Regions from separate parts of the Enterococcus olivae genome, predicted to be linked through region 1. Evidence: predicted binding sites of a transcription regulator. Region 1 holds the regulator's gene; the other holds the start of a gene.

Region 1 (12,292 bases):
ATTTGCGGAATCTTTTGCTACAGTCACCCTTAAAAGGGAAAGTCGTGCTTGGCTTTGATCCAGCGTATCGAACAGGCTGTAAACTGGCAGTCGTTGATGCCACTGGGAAATTGTTGGCGATCGAAGTGATTTATCCACATAAACCAGCATCTATGGACAAACGTAAAGCGGCAGGACCAGCATTGACTAAGCTGATCGAGACCTATCAAGTCGATATGGTCGCGATCGGAAATGGTACAGCTAGCCGTGAATCGGAGCAATTTGTTGCTGATCAGTTGAAAGCAATCAAGCGAGATGTTTTTTACGTGATCGTCAACGAAGCTGGAGCATCTGTTTATTCTGCCAGTGACACGGCACGACAAGAATTTCCTGAATTGCCAGTAGAAGAAAGAAGTGCGATCAGTATTGGTCGACGCTTGCAGGATCCTCTGGCTGAGTTAGTCAAGATTGAACCGAAAGCAGTCGGTGTGGGACAATACCAACACGATGTTTCTCAGAAACGCTTAGCAGAGCAGTTGGATTTTGTGGTTGAGACGGTGGTGAATCAGGTCGGTGTTGATGTTAATACGGCAAGTCCACAACTGCTGCAACACGTATCCGGTCTAAACAAGACGACTGCTCAAAATGTCGTGAAGTACCGTGAAGAAAATGGTGCCTTCATTCAAAGAAATCAGTTGAAAAAAGTACCACGTTTAGGCCCTAAAGCCTATGAACAAGCGATCGGTTTTTTACGGATTCCTGGTGGTAAAAATATCTTGGACAACACAGGAATCCATCCCGAAAGTTATGATGCAGCCAAAGAAATTTTACGTTTGGCGGAGCTTCCTCTGGCTTCATTAGGAGAAGAAACGGCTAAGGAGCGCTTGAATCAATTGGATATTTCACAGCTTGCTAAAACGATTGAAATCGGAAAAGAAACCTTGATTGATATAATCAAAGCTCTGGTTCAGCCGGGTAGGGATATGCGTGATGAGATGCCGGCACCGTTGCTGCGCAAGGATGTACTGTCAATGGAAGATTTAAAATCCGGCATGGAATTGACCGGTACGGTTCGTAATGTGATCGATTTTGGTGCGTTTGTTGATATTGGAGTCAAACAAGATGGTTTAGTGCATATCTCCAAACTAAGTAAACGCTTTGTGAAGCATCCGAAAGACGTTGTTTCTGTTGGAGATATCGTGACGGTTTGGATCGAACAAGTCGATGTGAAGAAAGGGCGTATCAGTTTGACGATGCTTGACCCAGGAGCATCGAAATGACACCGAAAGAGCTACAACAGCTAGTAGAAGAGGTCTCGCTAGAATTTTTTCAAAAACCTTTTGTTCATCAAGCAACCTTCAATGCTCGTTTGAAAACAACAGGTGGACGCTATCATTTAAAGGATCACCATCTGGACTTTAATCCGAGGATGCTGGTACTTGAAAGGGAAGAATTTATCGCGATCATCAAACATGAGCTGTGTCACTACCATTTGCATCTGGAAGGCAAAGGCTACCAGCACAAAGACCCGGAATTCAAAGCACTTTTGGCTCAAACTGGCGGCAGTCGCTTTGCCCCTAATTTACAAAAAGAAGTCAAGCTTCTCGTTTATCAGTGTCAGAAGTGTCAGAGATCTGTACATCGAAGAAGAAGGATCAATACGCAACGGTATGTTTGCGGATATTGTCAAGGACGATTACAATGGAAAGAGACCAAAACAGTTGCTGTTGAAAGAAGATTGAGAGGAAATTAAATCTTGCACAAACTGATTGCTATTTCTGAGAATTTATTAGATAATGTATCCCAGTTAAATACTAAGTAGAATGATCCAATCATTTTGACTGATCGATAGAGTGTACTTGAGAAAAGAGGAAATAAAATTATGACAATTTCAGATAAAAAAATCTATCATTTTGTAGGTATCAAAGGTTCCGGAATGAGTTCACTGGCTCTTGTGTTACACCAGCAAGGATTACAGGTTCAAGGCTCCGATGTAGAGGAATACTTTTTTACCCAGCGTGATTTGGAAAAGGCAGAGATTTCTTTGTATCCTTTTGATGCGGAGAATATTCATGAAGGTCTGACGATCATTGCAGGAAATGCTTATACAGATGCCCATCAAGAATTAGTACGTGCACGTGAATTAGATTTGGAAGTTATTCGCTACCATGACTTTATCAGCAAGTTTATTGAACAATTTACAAGTATTGCGGTCACAGGCTCTCATGGAAAAACCAGTACAACTGGTTTGTTGTCACATGTTTTGACTGGAATCCGCCCAACTAGTTATTTGATTGGTGACGGGACCGGTCATGGAGATCCGGATGCAGAGCTGTTTGCTTTTGAAGCCTGCGAGTATCGTCGACATTTTCTAGCGTATTCACCGGACTATGCGATCATGACCAACATCGATTTTGATCATCCTGATTATTATAAGAGTATCGAAGATGTTTTTTCTGCCTTTCAAACAATGGCACATCAAGTGAAAAAAGGAATTTTGGCCTTCGGGGATGACGAATATCTTCGCAAACTGGAAGCCGAAGTACCGATCTATTATTATGGTGTCAATGATGACGATGATATTCAAGCACGTAATATCGTTCGTACAACAGAAGGATCTGCTTTTGATGTATATTTCCATAACGATTTCATTGGTCATTTTGTCTTGCCGGCATTTGGTCAACACAATATCAACAATGCACTAGGTGTGATTGCAACAGCTCATCTAGAAGGTTTTGATATGAAAAAAGTTGCCGAAGAAATGATGACCTTCCAAGGAGTGAAACGCCGTTTTAGCGAAAAAATCGTAGCGGATATGACGATTGTCGATGATTATGCTCATCATCCAGCTGAGATCAAAGCAACAATTGATGGTGCGCGTCAAAAATATCCTGACAAAGAAATCATTGCTGTCTTCCAACCACATACATTCACTCGAACGATCGCTTTGATGGATGAATTTGCTGATGCTCTGGATCTGTCAGATAAAGTGTATCTTTGTGATATCTTTGGTTCAGCTCGTGAATCTCAGGGCAACGTGAAGATTGAAGATCTAGGCGCTAAAATCAAAAAAGGTGGACAAGTAGTCAAAGAAGACAATGTTTCGCCATTATTGGATCACGAAAATGCAGTCATGATCTTCATGGGCGCAGGTGATGTCCAAAAGTTTGAACGTGCCTATGAAACACTTCTAAGTAACACGACTCGCAATGTTTTGTAAGTCGTCTTTGAACAAGGAATCAAGCACTTCTCTTCATTTGCAAGAGGAGTGTTTTTACCTATAAACAGTGGTTCTCGAAAATGCTACAAACACTAAAGGCTAAAGGGTGGAAAGCAAAAGCGTAGAACCTTGTTGAGATGATTTGCCGGGGGTTCGAACACCCGTTTAAATCGGAGCGACGATACTTCTTTAGACTTTGAGTAAGGTCTATTTAAATTAAAGGGTGTCCACTTGCACTTTTCTTAGCTTTTGATAAAATAAAAGAAAACTTACTTGGAGGACTGCTATTTTGAATATAGGGAAATCAAGAAAACTAGGGAAAACCATCGAAGAAATCGAGGAAGGTGATTCGTTGTCAGTCACGGAATCGATCGAAGACAATCAGCTGCTGTTGTATCTTGGACTGACGAACGATGCGAACCCTCTTTACATCCAACATGATTACGCACAAGAAACGGCGTATGAACGTCCAATCGTACCATCGATCATGTTGATGGGTATCGTAACCAGTGCGATTTCAAAGCATTTACCTGGACCGGGTTCACATGTGGTCAACTTTTCTGTCAATTTTGTCGAACCTGTTTATCATTATCAAACACTGACCTTTGAGTTTGAAGTGATCAAGGTAGACAAAAGAAAAGATGTTGTAACGATTTCTGTGGAAGCGGTCAATGAAGAAGCTGACCGTGTACTTGATGCGGTGGTTATGGTACAACCGCCAATTCTTATTGAAGAGAGTGAGGAAGTAAATGAATAATCAAGTGATTGAAGCAAAAGGTTTGAATCAGTTTTACGCCAAAGTGTATGCGATTTTTGGTATGGGGTTAGGAATCAGTGCGTTGGCTGCATTTTTGGGCTCAAGTGTGTTTTTGGAGGAAACGGTTGGTTTTATCCAAAGTTTCCCTCTAGGCTTGACGGGTATCTGGATCGCCGAAATTCTATTGGTGTTGATGCTGAGTGCAAAAGCAGCGAAAAATCCGTCATTGACATTGGCCGGTTTTATCGTCTATTCACTACTGAATGGCTTGGTTCTGTCGATTACACTGTATGCTTACGGTTTTGAGAATGTCACGAAAGCCTTCGTGATCGCTACGGCAACCTTTGTCGTGATGTCGATCTATGGCGCCTTTACGAAGCGTGATCTCAGCGGAATCGGTCGAGCAGGGATCGGCTTGTTATGGGGCGTGATCATCGCGACAGTCATCAATATGTTTTTAAGAAGTGCGAGTGCAGATTACTTTTTATCCTACGCGACAGTAGTGATTTTCGTTGGCTTGACTGCTTATGACAATCAACGTATCCGTGAAGTTTATTTTGCAACACAAGGACAAAATAATCTTGGTTTTGCTGCCTTTATGGCTTTGCAGTTGTACTTGGACTTTATCAACTTGTTCTTGTCACTATTGAGAATTTTTTCAAGAGATTAAAATCACAACGAACACTGATCAAAAGGTGTTCGTTTTTTTGTGCGCAAATAATCGCAATCCCTAGTGTTCTTTGTTAAAATAAAGAAGAATGCTTGAAGTGAGGAGTCGGAAAAATGACAAAAAATAAATTATTATTAGTAGATGGCAACAGTGTGGCCTTTCGTGCATTTTTTGCGTTGCATAATTCTTTGGAACGCTTTAAAAACAGTAATGGTCTACATACAAATGCGGTTTATGCCTTTAACAATATGTTTGAAAATGTGATGGCAAAAGAACAGCCCACACACGTTTTAGTGGCTTTTGATGCCGGAAAAACGACTTTTAGAAATGATTTATATGGAGAGTACAAAGGTGGCCGTGCCAAAACACCAGGTGAGTTCAAAGAACAAATGCCTTATATTCGTGAATTGATCACTGCCTTGGGTGTCCAACATTATGAGCTGGATAACTATGAAGCGGACGATATCATTGGAACCTTGGCCAAGCGTGTCGACAAGGAGAATTTTGATGTGGTCATTTTAACTGGTGACCGGGACTTGACCCAGCTGGCGACGGATCACATCAAAGTCGATATCACAGTCAAAGGGGTCAGCGACATTGAATCCTATACACCCGAGCACATTGCAGAGAAATACAATGGTTTGACTCCTCCTCAGATCATCGATATGAAAGGATTAGCGGGGGATGCTTCTGATAACATTCCCGGAGTAACCAAGATCGGTGAAAAAACAGCGATTAAATTACTTAATCAGTATGGTTCTGTTGAAGGCGTCTATGAACATATCGATGAAATGAAAAAAAGCAAGATGAAGGAAAATCTGATCAATGATCGTGACTTAGCCTTCCTTTCCAAACAATTGGCTACGATCAATACGGAGGCTCCAATCAAGGTCGAGCTGGATACGTTAAAATACGAAGGCAAAGATCTGGACAAACTTATTCCTTTTTACAAAGAAATGAATTTCAAAACCTTTTTGGAGAAATTAAATGTGATCGAGGATGCATCAGAAATGGAAGATGTTTTATTCGAAGTCGTGGACAAGGCTTCTCCAGAAATGTTTGCTGACGAAACAGCTTTTTATGTAGAGATACTTGGGGACAACTACCATATTGAAGATATAGTAGGGGTTGCTTGGGGAACACGAAAAAAAATCTACGTCAGTAATGATGAAGGGATTTTTGAAGATCCTGCCTTTCAGGAATGGCTATTCGATCCAGCCAAAAAGAAAAAGGTCTTTGACGCCAAACGGACGCAAGTCGTTCTGAATCGTTATATTGGTCGTCCACAAGGGCTGGACTATGATGTACTTTTAGCTGCTTATTTACTTGATACCAATGACAACAGCAACGACATTGCAGCTGTGGCAGAACACTACGGTTATACGGAGGTTCAGTCCGATGATTCGGTCTATGGACGTGGAGCAAAGAAAGGCTTGCCAGAGGACGAAGAAGTCTTTTATGCTCATTTGGCACGAAAAATCAAAGCGATCGATTGGTTGACAGACAAGCTAAAGGATGAACTAGAAGACAAAGGACAAACGGCATTGTTTGATGACATCGAGTTTCCATTGTCCGATATTTTAGCTGAGATGGAGATTACCGGTATTCGTGTAGATGCACAGCGTTTGAACCAAATGAAGGGTGAATTTGCCACAAGACTCCATGAGATCGAACAAACAATCTATCAGCAGGCAGGTGAAGAATTCAATTTGAATTCTCCAAAACAATTAGGAGTGATTCTTTTTGAAAAAATGGGCTTGCCAGTTATTAAAAAAACAAAGACTGGTTACTCGACTGCTGTAGATGTGCTGGAACAATTGAAAGAACAGGCACCGATCGTGGAAGATATCTTGACCTATCGTCAAATTTCTAAGATCCAGTCGACCTACGTGGAAGGCTTGCTGAAAATGATCCAGCCAGATGGCAAGATCCATACCCGTTATGTGCAAACCTTGACCCAAACTGGTCGCTTGAGCTCCGTTGATCCTAACCTGCAAAATATTCCGATTCGCTTGGAAGAAGGGCGGAAAATTCGTGAGGCTTTTGTACCGCGAGAACAAGATTGGTTGATCTATTCTTCCGATTATTCTCAGATCGAGCTGCGAGTGTTGGCTCATATTTCTGACGATGAACATTTGAAAGACGCTTTTCTAGAAGGTCAAGACATCCATTCAAGTACAGCGATGCGTGTCTTTGGGATTGAAAAAGCCGAGGATGTTACGCCGAACATGCGCCGTCAGGCCAAAGCTGTCAATTTTGGGATTGTCTACGGTATCTCTGATTATGGTTTGTCTCAGAATCTGGGAATCACCAGAAAAGAAGCCCAGCAGTATATTGACACGTACTTTGACCGCTATCCAGGGGTAAAAAATTATATGGAAAGTGTTGTCCGGGAAGCAAAGGACAAAGGCTATGTAGAAACCCTTTATCAGCGTCGTAGATATTTGCCAGACATCAATTCTCGTAATTATAATCTACGTTCTTTTGCTGAGAGAACGGCAATCAATTCGCCGATCCAAGGGAGTGCTGCTGACATCTTGAAAATCGCAATGATCGAATTGGATCGTCGATTGAAAGAAGAAAAGCTGGAAGCAACGATGCTCCTACAGGTTCATGATGAGCTGGTCTTTGAAGTTCCAGAAAACGAATGGAAGCAATTGGATCAATTGGTGAAAGAAGTCATGGAGACAGCAGTCTCTTTACATGTGCCACTAGTCACTGACAGCAGCTGGGGCAAAACATGGTATGAAGCAAAATAAAGAGGTGAATGCAATTGCCAGAACTACCAGAAGTTGAAACAGTACGTAAAGGATTGGTTCGACTCATACAAGGAAAAACGATCGAAAAGGTGACAGTTCGCTGGCCACGGATCATCGAATCACCGGAAGTGACTCAGTTTCAAACCTTATTGATCGGTCAAACAATCGAAGATGTCCAAAGAAGAGGGAAATTTCTTATTTTTAAATTAACGGATGTCGATATGATCTCGCATTTGCGTATGGAAGGAAAGTATGAGTTTTATTCAGCGACAGATAACCAGACGCTGGACAAGCATACGCATGTTGTCTTTGTGTTTACAGATGGGACATCCTTACATTACAACGATGTTCGAAAATTCGGACGTATGACCTTGACTGAAAAAGATCAAAGTCTTTCTTACAAAGGAATTCGACAATTGGGACCGGAACCTGTGCCGGAAGTCTTTTTTCTGACACCTTTTCAAGAAAAGCTACGTCGGTCTTCCAAAGCGATCAAGCCTTTGCTGCTAGATCAAAAGCTGGTGACTGGACTAGGAAACATCTATGTCGATGAAGCCTTGTGGGAAGCTCAGATCCATCCAGAGACACCAGCAAACGTGTTGGATGAAGCTGAGACGGAATGTTTGTATCAGGCAATCATCGATGTCTTAGGACGAGCGGTCGAAGCTGGGGGAACGACGATTCGTACCTATGCCAATGCCCTTGGTGAGGCTGGAAAATTTCAACTTTCTTTGAATGCTTATGGACAAACAGGTTTGCCTTGTTCACGTTGTGGGACGCCGATTGTCAAAATTAAAGTCGCACAAAGGGGTACTCACTATTGCCCGACGTGTCAAGTATGGAGAGGAAGATAACCAATGACGATGATTTTAGGTGTCACAGGTGGAATCGCCACCGGGAAAAGCACCGTTGTGCAAATTTTTCGAGAACATGGTTTTCCTATTGTGGACGGAGACGTGGTCGCTAGAGAGATCGTTGAACCAAATCAAGGTGGATTAGCGGCGATCGTTGAGACTTTTGGAAAAGAAATCCTGCATGCAGATGGAACACTGGACCGAAAAAAACTAGGAGCAGTCATTTTTTCCGATCCAGAACAGCGTCAGGTATTGAACGAATTATTGGCGCCTTTTTTACAGGAGGAAATTTCTCGCCAACTAACGGAGGCAAAAAAAATTGCCGCTTTGGTGATTGCCGATATTCCGTTGTTATTTGAAGCTGAGTATGATAAAAAAGTGGATCAAACAGCGGTCGTTTACATTTCTGAAGAGCTACAATTACAGCGTTTGATGATGCGGGATCAGCTGACCGAAGAACAGGCGATGCAGCGAATCAATAGCCAGTTACCGATCGAAGAGAAGAAAAAACGGGCCGATATCATTTTTGACAACCGCGGAACTAAAGAAAAAACGCGTCATCAGGTTGAAGCATGGCTGAAGAATGAGAAGTTTATTTAAAAAAGGAAATGTTTTTTCAAATTCCGTTCGAATTGCTCTAGCTGCACTTCACTGCGAGAAGGTCTTGCTCAGAGTCAGCCGTGGAACCAGCTTGATCCTACCGTCTCAAGCCTTTCAAGCTTCAAAGTCTCAGTAACCAATACTTGATAACTGAGACTAATTCACATTGAATTCTAAGCACGGCGACAACTCAAGCCATTCTCTTCGTTGCGCTAAATAAGTACTTGTTAATCAGGAGTTCCTTTCGAATGAATAAAGCAGACAACTTTTTCACTCAGCAAAACACAACAACAAGACACGACATTACCGTGTTAAAGAGCTAAGATGAATGACAGAGGTAGTCTGCTTGAACCTAGTCCTACTCAGAACGATTTTAAGTTTTCCTTGGTATACAGAGCGGCAATTTTATTTCTTTCTTTTTGGAAAATTTAATGACATTGAACCAAAGTCGCTTCACATAGAAAATAAATCATGAGCAAGCGTAAAATATTCTCAGGATCGACAGAAGCAGACTTTGTTATGCAGTGAATCATTGTTAGGGAGAATCAACTGTAAATTCTTAAAAAACTCTAGAAAAATTCTAGAGTTTTTTACTGTCTTGCTGTTAGAAAATAATCGAGTCATGTTATAATATAATCAGAAATTTAATTAATCTAACGGTAAATTAGTGAATAATTTTAAAATAAATCTAGATAAATGAGGTGGAATCATGCATTGTCCAAAATGTCATCATAATAATTCTCGCGTTATTGATAGTCGTCAGGCTGATGATGGGCGCGCGATTCGTCGCAGAAGAGAGTGTGAAAATTGTGGATTTCGATTCACAACGTTTGAAAGATTAGAAGAAACACCTCTGTTAGTTATTAAGAAAAATGGCGCTCGTGAAGAATTCAATCGTGAAAAGATCTTGAGAGGCTTGATTCGTTCTGCAGAAAAACGGCCAGTAGCCATGGAACAAATGGAACAGATCGTCGACCATGTGGAAGCACGCATTCGTGAACGGGGAGAAAATGAGATTTCCTCTACAATGATTGGTGAATACGTGATGGAAGACTTGGTGAATTTAGATGAAATCGCCTATATTCGTTTTGCCAGCGTCTATCGTCAATTCAAAGATATGTCAGTTTTTCTAAAAGAATTACAAGGAATCGTAGATAAAGCAAAAGAATCCAATGATTAAGAGCAAGGAGGGGTTAGTGTGAGATCCGCTTGGGAGGAAGTCCAACCAAATCATATATATCAAGTGTTCAAAAGCGTACCCCTCACCGAAGAAGGAAACGACGGTTTATCGTATCTTTATCAACCAATTATTGGCGCACAGGCAATGGCACTCTACTATGCCTTGATCGGTGATTCAGAAGATAAAAATGAAAATGAATTTGTCCATATCGATATGCTAAATGCTTTGAATCTGGGATTGCCAGACTTTTTGAAGGCACGCAAGCGTTTAGAGGGGATGGGGCTGTTGTCTGTATTCATCAAAGACGATCCAGAATTCGGCAGAATGTTTCTCTATCGGCTGGAAGAACCCTTACATCCTCAAAGTTTCTTTCAAGATGAACTGTACAGCTTTCTGTTGTGGAGTGCGGTTGGTGAACGCAAATTTAATCAGATGGTGAGCCGATTTAAACCAAAGGCTGTTACAACATCGAGTTATCAAGAGATCACCAGCAGTTTCAGTGATGTCTATGGAGCAATCAGAGAAGAAGCCTTTGCTCGTAAAGAAGACGAGTTAGAACAGGTCTCAAAGGAATATCAATTAACTGGAGATACTGCACTTACACTGGATGACAACCGAATCGACTGGGACTTTCTAATGGATTTTGCTAAACGAAAATATATCGATCCTACTAATTTTACAGCAGATTTCAAAAGAAAGCTGACGCTGTACCAAAATTTATATGGTTTTGATGAAATCGAATTGGTCAATCTAATGGCCTCGGTCGTTTCTTTAACAGACGGACAAGTCAGTCAAAAAGAACTGGACAAGCTTGTCAATCGCCAGATGAAGCAATCGTCTCCGAAAAAACAGCAGGAAAGCCTGTCTGAGACGGAAGAGACACGTCGCTTCAACACTTTGCGTCAAACTGGTTTTTCGGAGAATGATATTGGTTTGATCCAGCTGAGTGAGAGCACGGCACCGGCAGATTTTTTACAGGCGATCAAACAAGAGAAGCGCAGCTTTGTGACCGATTCTGAAAACTGGCTACTAAAAAGTTTAGTGGAGCGAAGTCCTTTACCGAATAGTGTGATCAATGTCTTGATGCATTATGTTCTCGCTGTTCAGAAAAATAGCTCTTTACAAGCGAATTTCGTCAATAAAATCGCCACAGACTGGTCAGAGCTGCAAATAACCAGTCCCGAAGAAGCGATCAGACACGTTCGACAGTTAGTCAAAGAGTCCAAGGAAGCAAAAACTACTAGAAATAAACCAAGAGCAAATAATTATCAAAAACCGATCCGTAAAGAAACATTGCCGGACTGGGTAGATAATCCACAAGAAGAAGTCGAAGATCCAGAAATGCTGGCGAAGATGCAGAAAAGTATGCAGGAATATTTAAAGAGTAAAGAAGGTGAAAGCTGATGGATGATGTAGGCAAAAATTTGAATCGATTGCTTGATCAAAAGAATTTTCGGACACGTTTTGAAGAAATGATGCAGGAAGTCTTGCAAGATCAAGATGTCCGTAATTTTTTAGATGCAAACAAAGAACGGTTGACTCAACAGGATATCGAACGTAGCTACGCTAAGCTGTACGAATTCGTGCAAGAGAAGCGAAAATTTGAAGTAAATGATCCATCAATGATCGCGCCAGGCTATGAACCACAATTGACATTGAACTATCATTCGGTAGATGTGACCTATATTCCTACAGAAGAGCTGTTGGCTCGTAAAAAACAAGAAGAGATTCGTGGACGAATCCAAGCATTGAATATGCCTAAAGATATTCAGGAAGCCAGAATTGAGACCTATGAAATGACAAGTGGTCGTGGTGAAGCCTTGATGGCAGCCACTGAGTTTATTAGAGCATACAAACAAAATTCGAAGACCTTCCACAAGGGTTTGTATCTTGTTGGAAGCTTTGGTGTAGGAAAAACCTATCTACTAGGGGCGATCGCTAGAGATCTAGCAGAAGCTGGCTTCACTTCGACCCTGCTTCATTTCCCATCGTTTGCCGTTGAAATGAAACAGGCGATCGGTAAAAATCAGGTATCAGAAAAAATGGAGGCAATCAAAAAAGCGCCCATCCTGATGCTCGATGACATTGGTGCTGACTCGATGAGTAGCTGGATCCGTGATGAAGTCTTCGGTGTTATTTTGCAGTATCGTATGCAAGAACAACTACCAACCTTCTTTACTTCCAATTTTTCCATGTTGGAGCTGGAGCAGCATTTGACTGTTACACAGCGCGGAGAAGAGGAACCGTTGAAGGCTAAGCGAATCATGGAACGT
Region 2 (12,292 bases), on a different contig from region 1:
ACATCTTGAATAAAATATAGCTGTTCCTCTAATTTTTCGATAAGTGCATCATAATATTGATATTGCAAGCGTGTATTGTTCAAATTCATTTCATACAGCTTTAATAGAACTTCTTTTTTGGTCCAACCCGTTCGCCGATCCTTTGAATCTGGTTTTAAACGCGCGACGCTCTGGATACTTGGTACTCGAACCATAAAAAATTCGTCCAAATTACTACTGGCGATCGCCAAAAATCGTAATTGTTCTAATAATGAATTACTGGCGTCTTTAGCCTCATGGATCACTCTTCGATTGAATAGTAACCAACTTAAATCTCGATGATAGTAATTTAAATTAGTCAAATCCGATATTTCCATATGAACGACTCCCTAATTTTTACTTTATTTTAAAATCAAGCACAACTTTTTTTTGCAACACATTTTCTAAATGTTTTTTTTGACGATTTCCACGATAGGTTTCAGCTAAGGGATCAAACGACCATTCGATCACTAAAACATATTTGTTCGACTTCTCAACTAACGAAAAAGACAAGACATCATTGACACTGGTAGCATTCAGAGCTTCCATAAATTTCGTTAAACCTCCTGCCCGTCGCAGTAGATTTAATTCTTCCTCTGTAAACCATTTTTTAAAAGGTTTAGACAAAAGCTTAAAAAAGGATTTGTTTTTATAGCTTGCCAACAAGGCCAAGGCGATTCGCTGCTTATGGGTAAAACCATTCAAATTACTATTCGCTAACAGATAAAAAGAATGGAAGGGACTGTCATCCTCTTCGATCGCTGACCCGATCAGATAGAGTTGCGCCCCAAAGGTTAGATAAGAAAGCAATTTCTCTTTGTCTTCTGTCAGAAATTGCTTTTCCTGTAATTCATTGACAAACAGACGCATCAATTCAATTCTTTTGTTTGAGCGAGAAACATCCATCTGATAGGTCTCAACAAATCTTTGGACACTGGTTTCCGCAATATTCGTGGTAGTGAAGGCCTGAGGAAAACGGTGATTGATCTCCTCCATCAATAGCCCTTCACGCAACCCTTTGTTGCAGAAGATAAATTTCTTGGCTTCGACCTGTTCCATTAAAGCCATAAAAGTGATGTTTGCAGGAATGATGATATCGGCACGATCCTTGCTAAGGCCATCTAAAGATTGCAATTCTTCTAAAGAGAGTGAGGTAAACAAATCGAGGGTTTCCTTCAAATCTTTTTGTTTCATTTCATATTGATGAATACCGACTACCGGAAAATCCGTCATTTGTTCATGAACGCTGGCAATATTTCGAGAACTTCCACCGATCGCAATGATGGGAATATTTCTTTCACGCAGCCAAGACAGCGTGTCAAATTGCTCTTTGACATACTTTCGTACTTGCTTCAACGTCGCTTCTTTTTCAGGAAAACTCTCGTTGAAAAACAGGTTTTTCAGTGTCACTACACCAAAAGGAAAGCTGTGACTATGAGCGATCTGATTGTCTTTGAAATAAGTAATTTCTGTGCTTCCACCGCCCATGTCAACGGTATAACCTTCAGTAAAGGCTGTCGTCCTAGCGATGGCATACTGCCCGTAAAAGGCTTCCTCTTCTTCTGATAATAATCTTAAAGAGATCCCTGTTGCCTTCTTAACATCAGAAAGAATCTTTTTATTGTTTTTTGATTGGCGGATCACTGCCGTTGCTGTAGCAATCAGCTTCTCCAATTGATAATGAGCTGTAATTTTTTTATAGACTTCCATGACTTCAATCAACTTATCAATTCCTTCTTGGCTAAGTTCATTTTCATCATTTAAATATTGATAGAGACGAATCGGTAATTTCACATTTTGCACTTCGTTATAAACCATTTGTGGTTGTATTTGATAAACGACTAGACGTACTGTGTTAGAACCAATATCGATAATGCCGTAGTGGGTAGTTTCTTTCATTGATTTTCCTCCAAACTGTCTCAATAAGCACAATCATTTTTTATTATAGTATAGTTGTTGACGTTATTATAGAAATCCTCAGGTGAATTTCGTAACGTTTATGTAAATATAATGTTAACACAATTATCGGATTTTTTTGCTTGATATGTCAGTAGCCAAGGAGATGCTTGGCGTTTTCTCTCAATAAGGACATTTTTCAATACCTCTCTCAAATCAATTCTAAAGGACAGCAATTCCTGGAATAATGAAAAAAACCTGATGAAATCTATTTAAAACCGATTTCATCAGGTTGCTCGTCATCTTATAGAGAAAATGACAAGGTCTTCTTTTAATAACTTTTTAGTTCTTTGACTGTTTCATCGTCTAGACGACGCACGACTTCCGTGACTAATTTTACCGTATTGAGGTAATCGTCTTCATGAATGATCGAGGTGTGTGAATGTAAGTAGCGCACAGGAACTGTGATGGCTACTGATGGTACACCGTCACGAGTCAAGTGCATTTGTCCGGCATCTGTTCCACCACCAGTGATCACTGTATATTGGAAAGGAATTGCCAATTCTTCTGCTACTTGGATCACGAAATTCAACAATTTTTTATGCGGGATCATCGATGCATCAAAAATCAAGACTTGTGGTCCTTTACCTAATACCGAATCGGCTTCTTTGGGTGTCATACCTGGGGTGTCCCCTGCCGTTCCTGTATCTAAAGCGATCGCAATATCTGGGTTGACTAAGTGTGTACTGGTGCGGGCACCGCGCAAACCAACTTCTTCCATCACATCACTGCCGGCAAATAAACAATTGGGATGCCCTTCTTTAGATAGGTTCTCCAACACACGTAAAGAGACAGCTGTCCCAATACGGTTATCCCACGCTTTTGCTAACAAAAATTTGCTGTCATTCATGCGTTTGTATTCAATATAAGGTGTTATCATGTCTCCCGGACGAATCCCCCAAGACTTGGCTTCTTCTTCACTAGAAGCACCGATATCTATAAACATCTCTTTGACATCGTAGGGTTTTTTGCGGGCTTCCATGCTCAACACATGTGGGGGTTTCGAACCTATTACACCATGGATGATTTTTTCAGCTTGGGTTTTGATCTCCACTTGCTGCGCCAACATTACTTGGCCCCACCAACCACCGAGTGTCTGAAATTCAATAAAACCTTTTTCAGTAATTTTCGTTACCATGAAGCCTACTTCATCCATATGACCAGAAATAAAGACTTTCGGACCACCGCCTTCACCTGAATGCTTGGCAATTACGCTCCCCAAGCCATCGAAAAAGACATCCTCCGCATGTTCTTTGGCATATTTTTTGAAAACCTCGCGAACTTCTTCTTCGTTTCCTGGGACTCCCCGAGCAGAAGTCAGATCAATCAGTAGCTGCTCTTCATTTTTTTCTAACATAGACAAACGCTCCTTCAATTCTGAATTACCTATTAAGTATACCATTCTGACTTAAAAAACACAGAAAAAAAACCGATCAGTGACCGGTTTTACTTCTCCTCAACGATCCTCAAATAAAAGGTAGTTGTCAAAAAATAGGCAGCTGTAAATATAAAAAGGGTAATAAAGCAAAACAGATAGGCGATCCAGTAACTCGTATCTTGAACCAACTGTGTTAGCATATAAATCGCAAAACTTCCATGACTGATCGCAATCAACATGGGTGGGAAAAAGATCCAGGCGTTTTGCCGATAAACGGTACGATGTAGGTTTTGCTTCGGAATCCCCATTTGCTGCAATAGCTGATACTTCTTCTTTTCTCGACCCGCCTGGAAAAATTGCCTAACCATCAAGGAACTAGCAGTTGTGATCAAGACGATCATCCCGACAAAAAGCGCTACATATAGGAAGATTCCTCCTTGTCGACGAGCAGAACGGACGTTGGGATAACGGCTACTTTGATTCAAACGGGATATACTATGCCAATCTTCTAGCTGCTTGTTTTCCTCAGATAACGAAGTTTCGAGCTCTCCGTGGAGCTGCCCATTCTGGTATACATAATGATAAGAGATCTCGTTGCCCCACTCTGTTGGAAACTGTGTGACATAATTTTGCTGGAATCTTTCCTGATTATAACCGTGTGCATTCATGTAGACGATTTGATAATCTAGTCCCTCGATCTGTTCGTAAATCTCTTCTTTGACGACCAGTAAAAGCGTCCCGTAACGCAGCAAATTATCGCCAATAAAATCTGGATAAGATTGTTCCACATCAAGCTCAAGATCCTTCGTCAAAGAGATCTTTTTTTGATAAGAGACTAGCTCGTTGTTCAAGCTGTACATCGGATTGAACAGTACCGCTCCGTTAGAATCCTGGATAGCTACCTCTGGACTTTCCGGCAGAATATGGCGCAGCCGTTGGTATTCTTTTTCTGAAAGAATATCTACCACACTGATGTCTGAGTAAAATTCCTGTTCCGCCAATTCATTGCGACGAAGTGCCTGTGCTCCAGTTACTTTGAGGGGTAAAACCAGCTTCTGAGAAAGAGTGCCCCCATTTCTTTGGATCAGCTGCTCCAAACGATAGGCAGATTCGCTTGTAACCTGAAAATCAACGGGGTAGTTCAATTCCATCATGCGAAAGGTGACGGCAAAAACACCCAGCGCCCCACCGATCATGGAAATGGCGATCCCGACGATCACTGAGATCAAAGACAGTGTACGCCAGCTTTTTTGCAATAGTTTCCGCGTATCATTCAAAACAAAGAAGCGTAACTGACGATAGCTATACTTCCGCCACTTTCCTATTAAAAATAGCAATACTTGAAGCCCTTGACCAAAAAACAAGTAGGTGCCAAAGACACATAAGGCAAAGATCAACAAGGGAATCCATAAAAAAGCGGATGAATCACCAGTCTCTTGAATATATTTGCCTAATACTTCATTGAAATTTACTGCAATATAATAGCCAGTACCAATCAACAGAATACTTAAACCTGCAGTAAAATAGGCTGACCAGTGCATGCGTAAACGACGACTAGAAAAATCATTTTTCTGTGTGAACAATTCGATCAGCTGCTTCTGCCAGATCAGTAGCATGTTTTGAACAGAGATAAAACCCAAAGCAATCAAAAACATCACAACCGTTGTCACGATCGACGGCCAGGAAATGAAAAAGCGGCTATTGATATCCAGTGCCATCGCTTTGATCAAAATCATGGCAAAAAATTTAGAGAAGACCATGCCCATCAAGATCCCCACGATCAGTGACACAATATTCAAGACCACTGCTTCAACGAGAAATTGATACAAGATCCGTGATTTTCTCAAGCCAAAAAGCTGGTACAACCCGATTTCCTTCTGGCGTTGCTGGACGAAAAACTGATTTGCACTCAGCATAAAGATCAGAATGACGACTGCTACAACAATGTTTCCTAATGTCAGTACTCCCTCGATCTGGATATCTTGCCTCGCTCGGCGAGTCAAAGGCTGATCATAGGTCATGGCACTGAAGGAATAAAAAATCATCACTGACGTCATCATACATAAAAAATAAACGATATAATTGCGTGTTTGACGTAAAAAACTTCGCCAAATGATTTTAAAAAGCATTGGTTCGACCGCCTCCCCCAATCGTCGCCTGCATGTCGATGACCTGCTCAAAGAATTCTTTGCGTGAGCCTCGCCGAACGACCTCGGCGAAAAAAACGCCATCTTTGATAAACAAGATCCGATTGCAATAGCTTGCCGTGAAGGGATCATGGGTCACCATCAGGATCGTCGTTTCCTGATGCAGATTAAGCTCTGCCAAATAGCGTAGCAGCTCAGCAGCAGATTTGGAATCCAGCGACCCTGTCGGCTCATCGGCAAAAATCACTTCCGGCTGAACAACCATCGCTCGTCCAGCAGCAACTCGCTGTTTCTGCCCTACTGACAGCTCATCGGGATAGCGATCCATCAGATAAGAGATACCTAATAGCTCAGCGACTCGTTTGACACGGTTCTCCATTTCTTCAATCGGTAGCTTGTCGATCGCCAAAGGCAATAAAATATTATCTTTTGTTGTCAATGTATCCAACAAATTAAAATCTTGAAAAATAAAACCAATTTTCTTTCGGCGAAAATCACTCAGTTCTTTTTCTTTCAAACGAGTGATGTCCTGTCCACCAATGTAAACAGAGCCCATCGTTGGCAGGCTAATGGAAGACAGAATGTTCATCAAGGTTGTTTTCCCGGCACCACTTGGACCCATGATGCCAACAAATTCGCCTTTGTCTACACTAAAAGACAGGTTGTCCAAGACTTTTGTTTGATTCAAATGTGTCCCATAAGCTTTAGTCAGATGCTTCACATCGATTATTTTTACCATTTATCCTCGCCTCTTTTCTCTCTAGTATCTTAGCATATTTTTTTAGCTTTCACTAAAAACAAACGATCTCTCAAAAACAAAAATTTTTATACATTTTGTGTAAAGAAAAACAATCGCAAACTTTGATAAAATACAGATCTCCACGAAACTAATCGATGAATAATTACTATATATAGTGTATATAAAATATTTACTCACTATATGTAGTTGAAAAAGTCTATTTTTTAGTTTATGATAAATAGGATTAAACGCAAGGAGGAGATCATAATGATGGAGCCTAAGATAAAAGATGAACAATCTTTTCTTTCTTCAAAATTGACACTTATCAAAATCATCAAACGTGATGGACGAACCGTTGATTTTGATGACCAGAAAATTTATGACGCATTAGCAAAAGCAAAAATTCAAATACAAGGAGAATTGTCCCCGCTTGACTATAGTTTGTTGTCAACCATCGTGGAAAAAGTCAACCAGGAGATCTCTGATCGTTTTTCTGACAACATCAAGATCTATGAGATCCAAAACATCGTAGAACACATTCTATTGCAACATCATGAATATGCTTTGGCGGAGGAATATATTCGTTACCGCACACAACGTGATTTTGCGCGCAGTCAAGCAACTGATATCAACTTTACGATCGAGAAACTGATGCAAAAAGATCAGACGGTCGTCAATGAGAATGCTAACAAAGACAGTAACGTCTTTAATACACAACGTGACTTGACTGCAGGGATCGTCGGCAAGTCGATTGGTCTGAAGATGCTGCCTCCACATGTAGCCAATGCCCATCAAAAAGGAGATATCCATTATCATGATCTGGACTATCATCCTTATGCTCCGATGACTAATTGCTGTCTGATTGATTTTAAGAAAATGTTGAACGAAGGCTTCAAAATGGGCAACGCCGAAGTGGAAGCTCCTCGTTCGATTCAAACAGCTACGGCTCAAATCTCGCAGATCATTGCCAATGTGGCTTCTAGTCAATACGGCGGCTGCTCGGCAGACCGAATCGATGAGCTGTTAGCACCTTTTGCCAAACGTAATTATGAAAAGCATCTAGCAGATGCCAAAGAATGGATTGATGGTCAGGAACGCCAAGAAGCCTTTGCCCGCAAAAAAACGAAGAAAGATATTTTCGATGCCATGCAAAGTTTGGAGTACGAAATCAATACCTTGTTTACTTCCAATGGTCAAACACCTTTCACCTCTCTAGGGTTTGGATTGGGGACCAATTGGTTTGAACGTGAGATCCAAAAAGCGATCCTGCAAAACCGGATCAACGGCTTAGGCAGTGAGCACCGCACAGCGATCTTTCCAAAATTGATCTTTACCATCAAACGTGGCTTGAATTTAGAAGCAGGCGACCCTAATTATGATATTAAACAGCTAGCACTGGAATGTGCCACTAAACGGATGTATCCAGATATTCTAAATTACGACAAGATCATTGAACTGACTGGTAGCTTCAAGGTGCCAATGGGCTGTCGCTCCTTCCTACAAGGCTGGAAAAATGAACAGGGTGAGGAAATCAATGCTGGTCGGATGAATCTAGGAGTCGTAACATTGAATCTTCCTCGGATCGCTTTGGAGTCAGAAGGCAAGAAAGAAAAATTCTGGAATCTGTTGGCGGATCGTTTGGAGATCGTCAAAGACGCCTTGGTTTACCGAGTGGAACGCTGCAAGGAAGCAACACCAGCCAACGCACCAATCCTTTATATGTATGGTGCATTTGGGAAACGTTTGAACCGTCAAGATGCTGTCGATGAACTCTTCAAACATCGCCGAGCAACCATTTCTCTGGGATACATCGGTCTTTATGAAGTCGCTGCTGCCTTTTACGGTGGCGAATGGGAAAAAGATCCTGAAGCGAAAGAATTCACCATGGCTATCCTGCGTTTGATGAAAAGGAATGCCGACAACTGGGCCAATCAGTATGATTATCATTTTAGTGTTTACTCTACCCCAAGCGAAAGTCTAACCGACCGCTTCTGTCGTCTAGACACTGAAAAGTTCGGTCTAGTCGAGAACATTACTGATAAAGATTACTATACAAACAGTTTCCACTATGACGTACGTAAGAATCCAACACCTTTTGAAAAGCTCGACTTTGAAAAAGATTATCCTGCTTACTGTAGTGGCGGATTCATCCATTACTGCGAGTACCCGATTTTGCAGCAAAATCCAAAAGCCTTGGAAGCTGTCTGGGACTACTCTTATGATCGTGTCGGCTATCTAGGAACCAATACACCGATCGATCACTGTTATGGATGCGGATTCGAAGGAGATTTCACCCCAACAGAACGAGGATTCGAATGTCCACAGTGTGGCAATCACGATCCAAAAACTTGTGATGTTGTCAAACGAACATGTGGTTATTTAGGTAATCCACAAGCTCGTCCAATGGTCCATGGACGTCACAAGGAGATCTCATCTCGGGTCAAACATATGAAATAAATACAGGAAGTGATTCTCTTGAGAAATCCAAGTCCACAAGAATGGCAAAGCGAGGAATACAGTCACAAAAAAATCGCCGACTACAAACCTTTTATGTTTGTAGACGGCGAAGGAGTTCGCAACAGTCTCTATGTCAGTGGCTGTCTGTTTGCTTGCGAGGGCTGTTTTAACAAAGCCATCCAAAATTTTCGCTACGGTACCCCCTACACACAAGAGCTGGAAGATCAGATCATCGAAGATCTCAGCCATGATTATGTTCAAGGACTGACACTTTTAGGCGGTGAACCTTTTCTCAATACCGAAGTTTGCCTCCAGCTGGTTCGTCGAGTACGAGCTACCTTTGGACAAACAAAAGATATTTGGAGCTGGTCCGGTTATACCTTTGAAGAATTATTGCTAGAAACAGAAGACAAGCTGGAGCTACTTCACACGATCGATATTTTGGTCGATGGACGTTTTGAATTAAGCAAACGCAACTTGAATCTTCAGTTTCGGGGCAGTAGTAACCAACGGATTCTAGATGTACCCAAATCGCTGGAAGCCGGGCAGGCCATCATCTGGGAAAAATGCGTAGACACCGAAAGACAGTACGAACAAATCGATAAACAAACCTTGATTTAAGCGCAACATCGTTCAGATGAACTGCCAAGTAAATATAGAAATTAGCAAACCACCCAAAAGAGGCGTACAATTACACTCTTTTGGGCGGTTTATTTGTTCATTTATTGACGCTTTATGACGAGCATGGCTTAACTACTTTGATAAGGATCACCTGTCTCCCATAAAGGTAAAACAATATTCTCGTAGGTCAGTGGATCAAGATTGGTGACGGTCACGCCAAGTAAACGAATCCCTTTTTCAATACCCATGATCTCTTCCCAAATCAAACTAGCTTGTGAGAAAATTGCTTCTTTTTTATGGATGTATTCTCTTAATGTCACACGCTTGGTGACTGTCGTATAATCGGCATAACGGATTTTCAGTACAATGGTTTTTCCATGCTTCTGCGTCCGCTTCAAAGCAGTTTCCACTTCTTCTGACAATCTTCTCAGCTGTGTCAAGCAGGCATCTTCCGTTGTTAGCGGATGACCATAGGTATGCTCTTTTCCGACCGATTTTCTCTCTCTGGTCACACTTACAGGTGAATTATGAATCCCTCTTACTTTGCGATAAAGAGAGTAGCCCATTTTTCCAAAGTGCTGCATCAGCTCCATCTCACTTTTTTCATAGAGGTCTGCGCCAGTAAAAATTCCTAATTCGTGCATCCTAGGCACGGTTTTTTTGCCTACCCCATGAAATTTTTCGATTGGCAAAGCTTTCAAAAATGAGACAGCTTCATTTGGTGTGATCACTGTCAAGCCACGAGGTTTTTGAAAATCCGAACCCAATTTCGCTAAAAACTTATTGTAGCTAACTCCTGCTGAACAAGTCAGCTGTAACTCCTGCCAAATATCATGCTGAATCATCTTGGCGATTTTCATCGCAGATTTGCTGTTGATCTTATTTTCTGTTACATCCAAATACGCTTCATCAATCGAAACAGGTTCAATCAGTTCTGTATAACGTTGAAAAATTTCACGCACTTTTTGTGAGATTTCCCGATATTTTTGATGATTGCCGGGAACGAAGACCGCATGAGGACAAAGCTCATACGCTTTTTGCGCACTCATCGCCGAATGGATTCCGTATTTTCTTGCCAAATAATTGGCTGTTGTGACCACTCCTCTGCCCCCAGTATCACTAGGATGACGAGCAATCACTAACGGATGCTTGGCAAGCTCCGGATTGTCTCGTTCTTCGACTGAAGCAAAAAAAGCATCCATGTCAATATGAATAATTTTTCGGGATAGATCATTTTTTAATGGAAACCGCAGCCCAGTCATCGCTCTCACCTCTCCTTTATTATATACAAACGAGCGTTCCCCTTCAAGTTTGAGAAATCAAAAAAGATCTGGCTTTAGATAACCATAAACATCCTCTTAAATTCGAAGCATCATGAAATTCGAAGTTTAAAACATCTCCTGTTTTTCTATTCTATTTGTTTTGTGGTATGCTTAGGCAAATAAAGTACCTAGTACTACATCGGAGGTGGATCAAATGTTTGGATTAGACGCTTCTACATGGACAAAGCAACAAGTGTTATACATTCTGGAGGATCGCTCTGATTTTATTTCTGTTCAAAAATTAATGGAGCTGCTGAATGCTTCCAGTGTTGAATCTATCAAAAGACTGTGCAGAGAATTACAAAAAGACATTGCCCACTGTTATCCACAAGGTGAAATCGAACTATCGATCAACAGGGCTCGCGGAATCAAGCTAAAGCACCAGTCACTCTCGCAGCTACAGCCTGTATTTGACTATCTTTTCTCTCATGATCTAGCCTATACTATTTATTGCTCGGTCCTCTTAAGAGAAGAACTGTCGACCATTGATTTTTGTAAAAAACATTTTATAAGTGTTTCGGAGCTGAAAGAAAAAACCAAAGAACTCAATACTCACTTGAATCCATATGATTTGCATATTTCTCTTTTAGAAAACATTCAGATCCAAGGTACAGAAGCCAAGATCAGAAGTTTTGCTTTCGTGTTTCTGTTTGTTGTCCATCGACAATTTTCTAAAATTCCTTGGCTTTTTCAAAAAGACAATACCCTACAAATAATCGATGCAATCGGTCAGTATTTAAAATTGGAGCTACTTGAAGCTCAACGAGAGATCTTAGCGATTTTCTTTAGTGTCAACCAATCTCCCATCGAAAAAGAGGAGCATATTTATTTTTTTCCCTATCAAAAAAAATTTTTTCGGCAGCTTAGCTTTCCTGAGAAACCAGCATTTTTACCTGACTGGACAAAAAAAGACTGGGAATTTTTCCTACTCGTGATATTTACGGATGATTTTTCTCGCTTCTATCTGCCTATCCAAACCGAGCATTTTCATTCAACCTTGATCGATGCTGAAACAAAGCTCTGGATCGATTTATTTGAAAAACATTTTACTATTTTTGATCAACGATTTGCCGTTTTTCTAAAAGAAAAAGCAGTCAAAAAATACCTGTCGACACTCATTTTCCCAGTCAACAAACTAATGGCTGAAGTGTTTCCCGTCGTTGATTTAAACTACTTGACCGATGCCTATCCTCATTACATGAACCATTTTGCTCATTTTTGGCAGGAATTTTCTCAACGGAATACTGTATTAGCAGACGATTCTTTCAAAATAAACAGTTTGTTACTGTGCTTCTCCTTACTCCCCCCGCAAGACTTTCTTCCGAAACGAAAGATTTATTTTTACACTGATTTGACAGACCTATACTTCAATTATATCAAGAATCGGCTACAGCTCTTTTTCTCTAATCAGTATGAGCTATTATTTGTCGAAGAGATCCAAGAAGCGGATCTGATCATTAGTACGATTGATTTTTTAGAAATTGAAGACTATGCTCCTCAGTCTTTCGTACGGATCAATGTCCAATTGACCAATGATGATCTGGATAAGATCGATCAAATAATCAAAAAACAATTCCCCAGCACCTCGTTCCATCTTATTTAGTGATAAAAAAACTGTGACAAACATTCATATGGTAAAACACCGGCTGAATGT

Evidence for each region. The regulator NrdR, encoded in region 1, represses ribonucleotide reductase genes. The targets are predictions, from matches to a motif close to ACACNATATATNGTGT.
Region 2: the regulator NrdR is predicted to act here: its motif matches at 6,402-6,417, upstream of nrdD (anaerobic ribonucleoside-triphosphate reductase).

Annotation. Positions count from the first base shown of each region.
Region 1 is NZ_JBSMVT010000005.1:43,034-55,325, forward strand. It holds gene ACWODM_RS05245 (Tex family protein) at 1-1,259, shown strand, start outside; gene ACWODM_RS05250 (SprT family protein) at 1,256-1,732, shown strand; gene murC (UDP-N-acetylmuramate--L-alanine ligase) at 1,862-3,199, shown strand; gene ACWODM_RS05260 (MaoC family dehydratase) at 3,489-3,956, shown strand; gene ACWODM_RS05265 (Bax inhibitor-1/YccA family protein) at 3,949-4,626, shown strand; gene polA (DNA polymerase I) at 4,740-7,385, shown strand; gene mutM (DNA-formamidopyrimidine glycosylase) at 7,400-8,239, shown strand; gene coaE (dephospho-CoA kinase) at 8,243-8,839, shown strand; gene nrdR (transcriptional regulator NrdR) at 9,549-10,019, shown strand; gene ACWODM_RS05290 (replication initiation and membrane attachment family protein) at 10,038-11,423, shown strand; gene dnaI (primosomal protein DnaI) at 11,423-12,292, shown strand, end outside.
Region 2 is NZ_JBSMVT010000002.1:123,855-136,146, forward strand. It holds gene ppk1 (polyphosphate kinase 1) at 1-356, opposite strand, end outside; gene ACWODM_RS02785 (Ppx/GppA phosphatase family protein) at 376-1,917, opposite strand; gene ACWODM_RS02790 (M42 family metallopeptidase) at 2,246-3,331, opposite strand; gene ACWODM_RS02795 (FtsX-like permease family protein) at 3,421-5,481, opposite strand; gene ACWODM_RS02800 (ABC transporter ATP-binding protein) at 5,471-6,238, opposite strand; gene nrdD (anaerobic ribonucleoside-triphosphate reductase) at 6,506-8,695, shown strand; gene nrdG (anaerobic ribonucleoside-triphosphate reductase activating protein) at 8,714-9,316, shown strand; gene dinB (DNA polymerase IV) at 9,445-10,578, opposite strand; gene ACWODM_RS02820 (helix-turn-helix domain-containing protein) at 10,793-12,241, shown strand.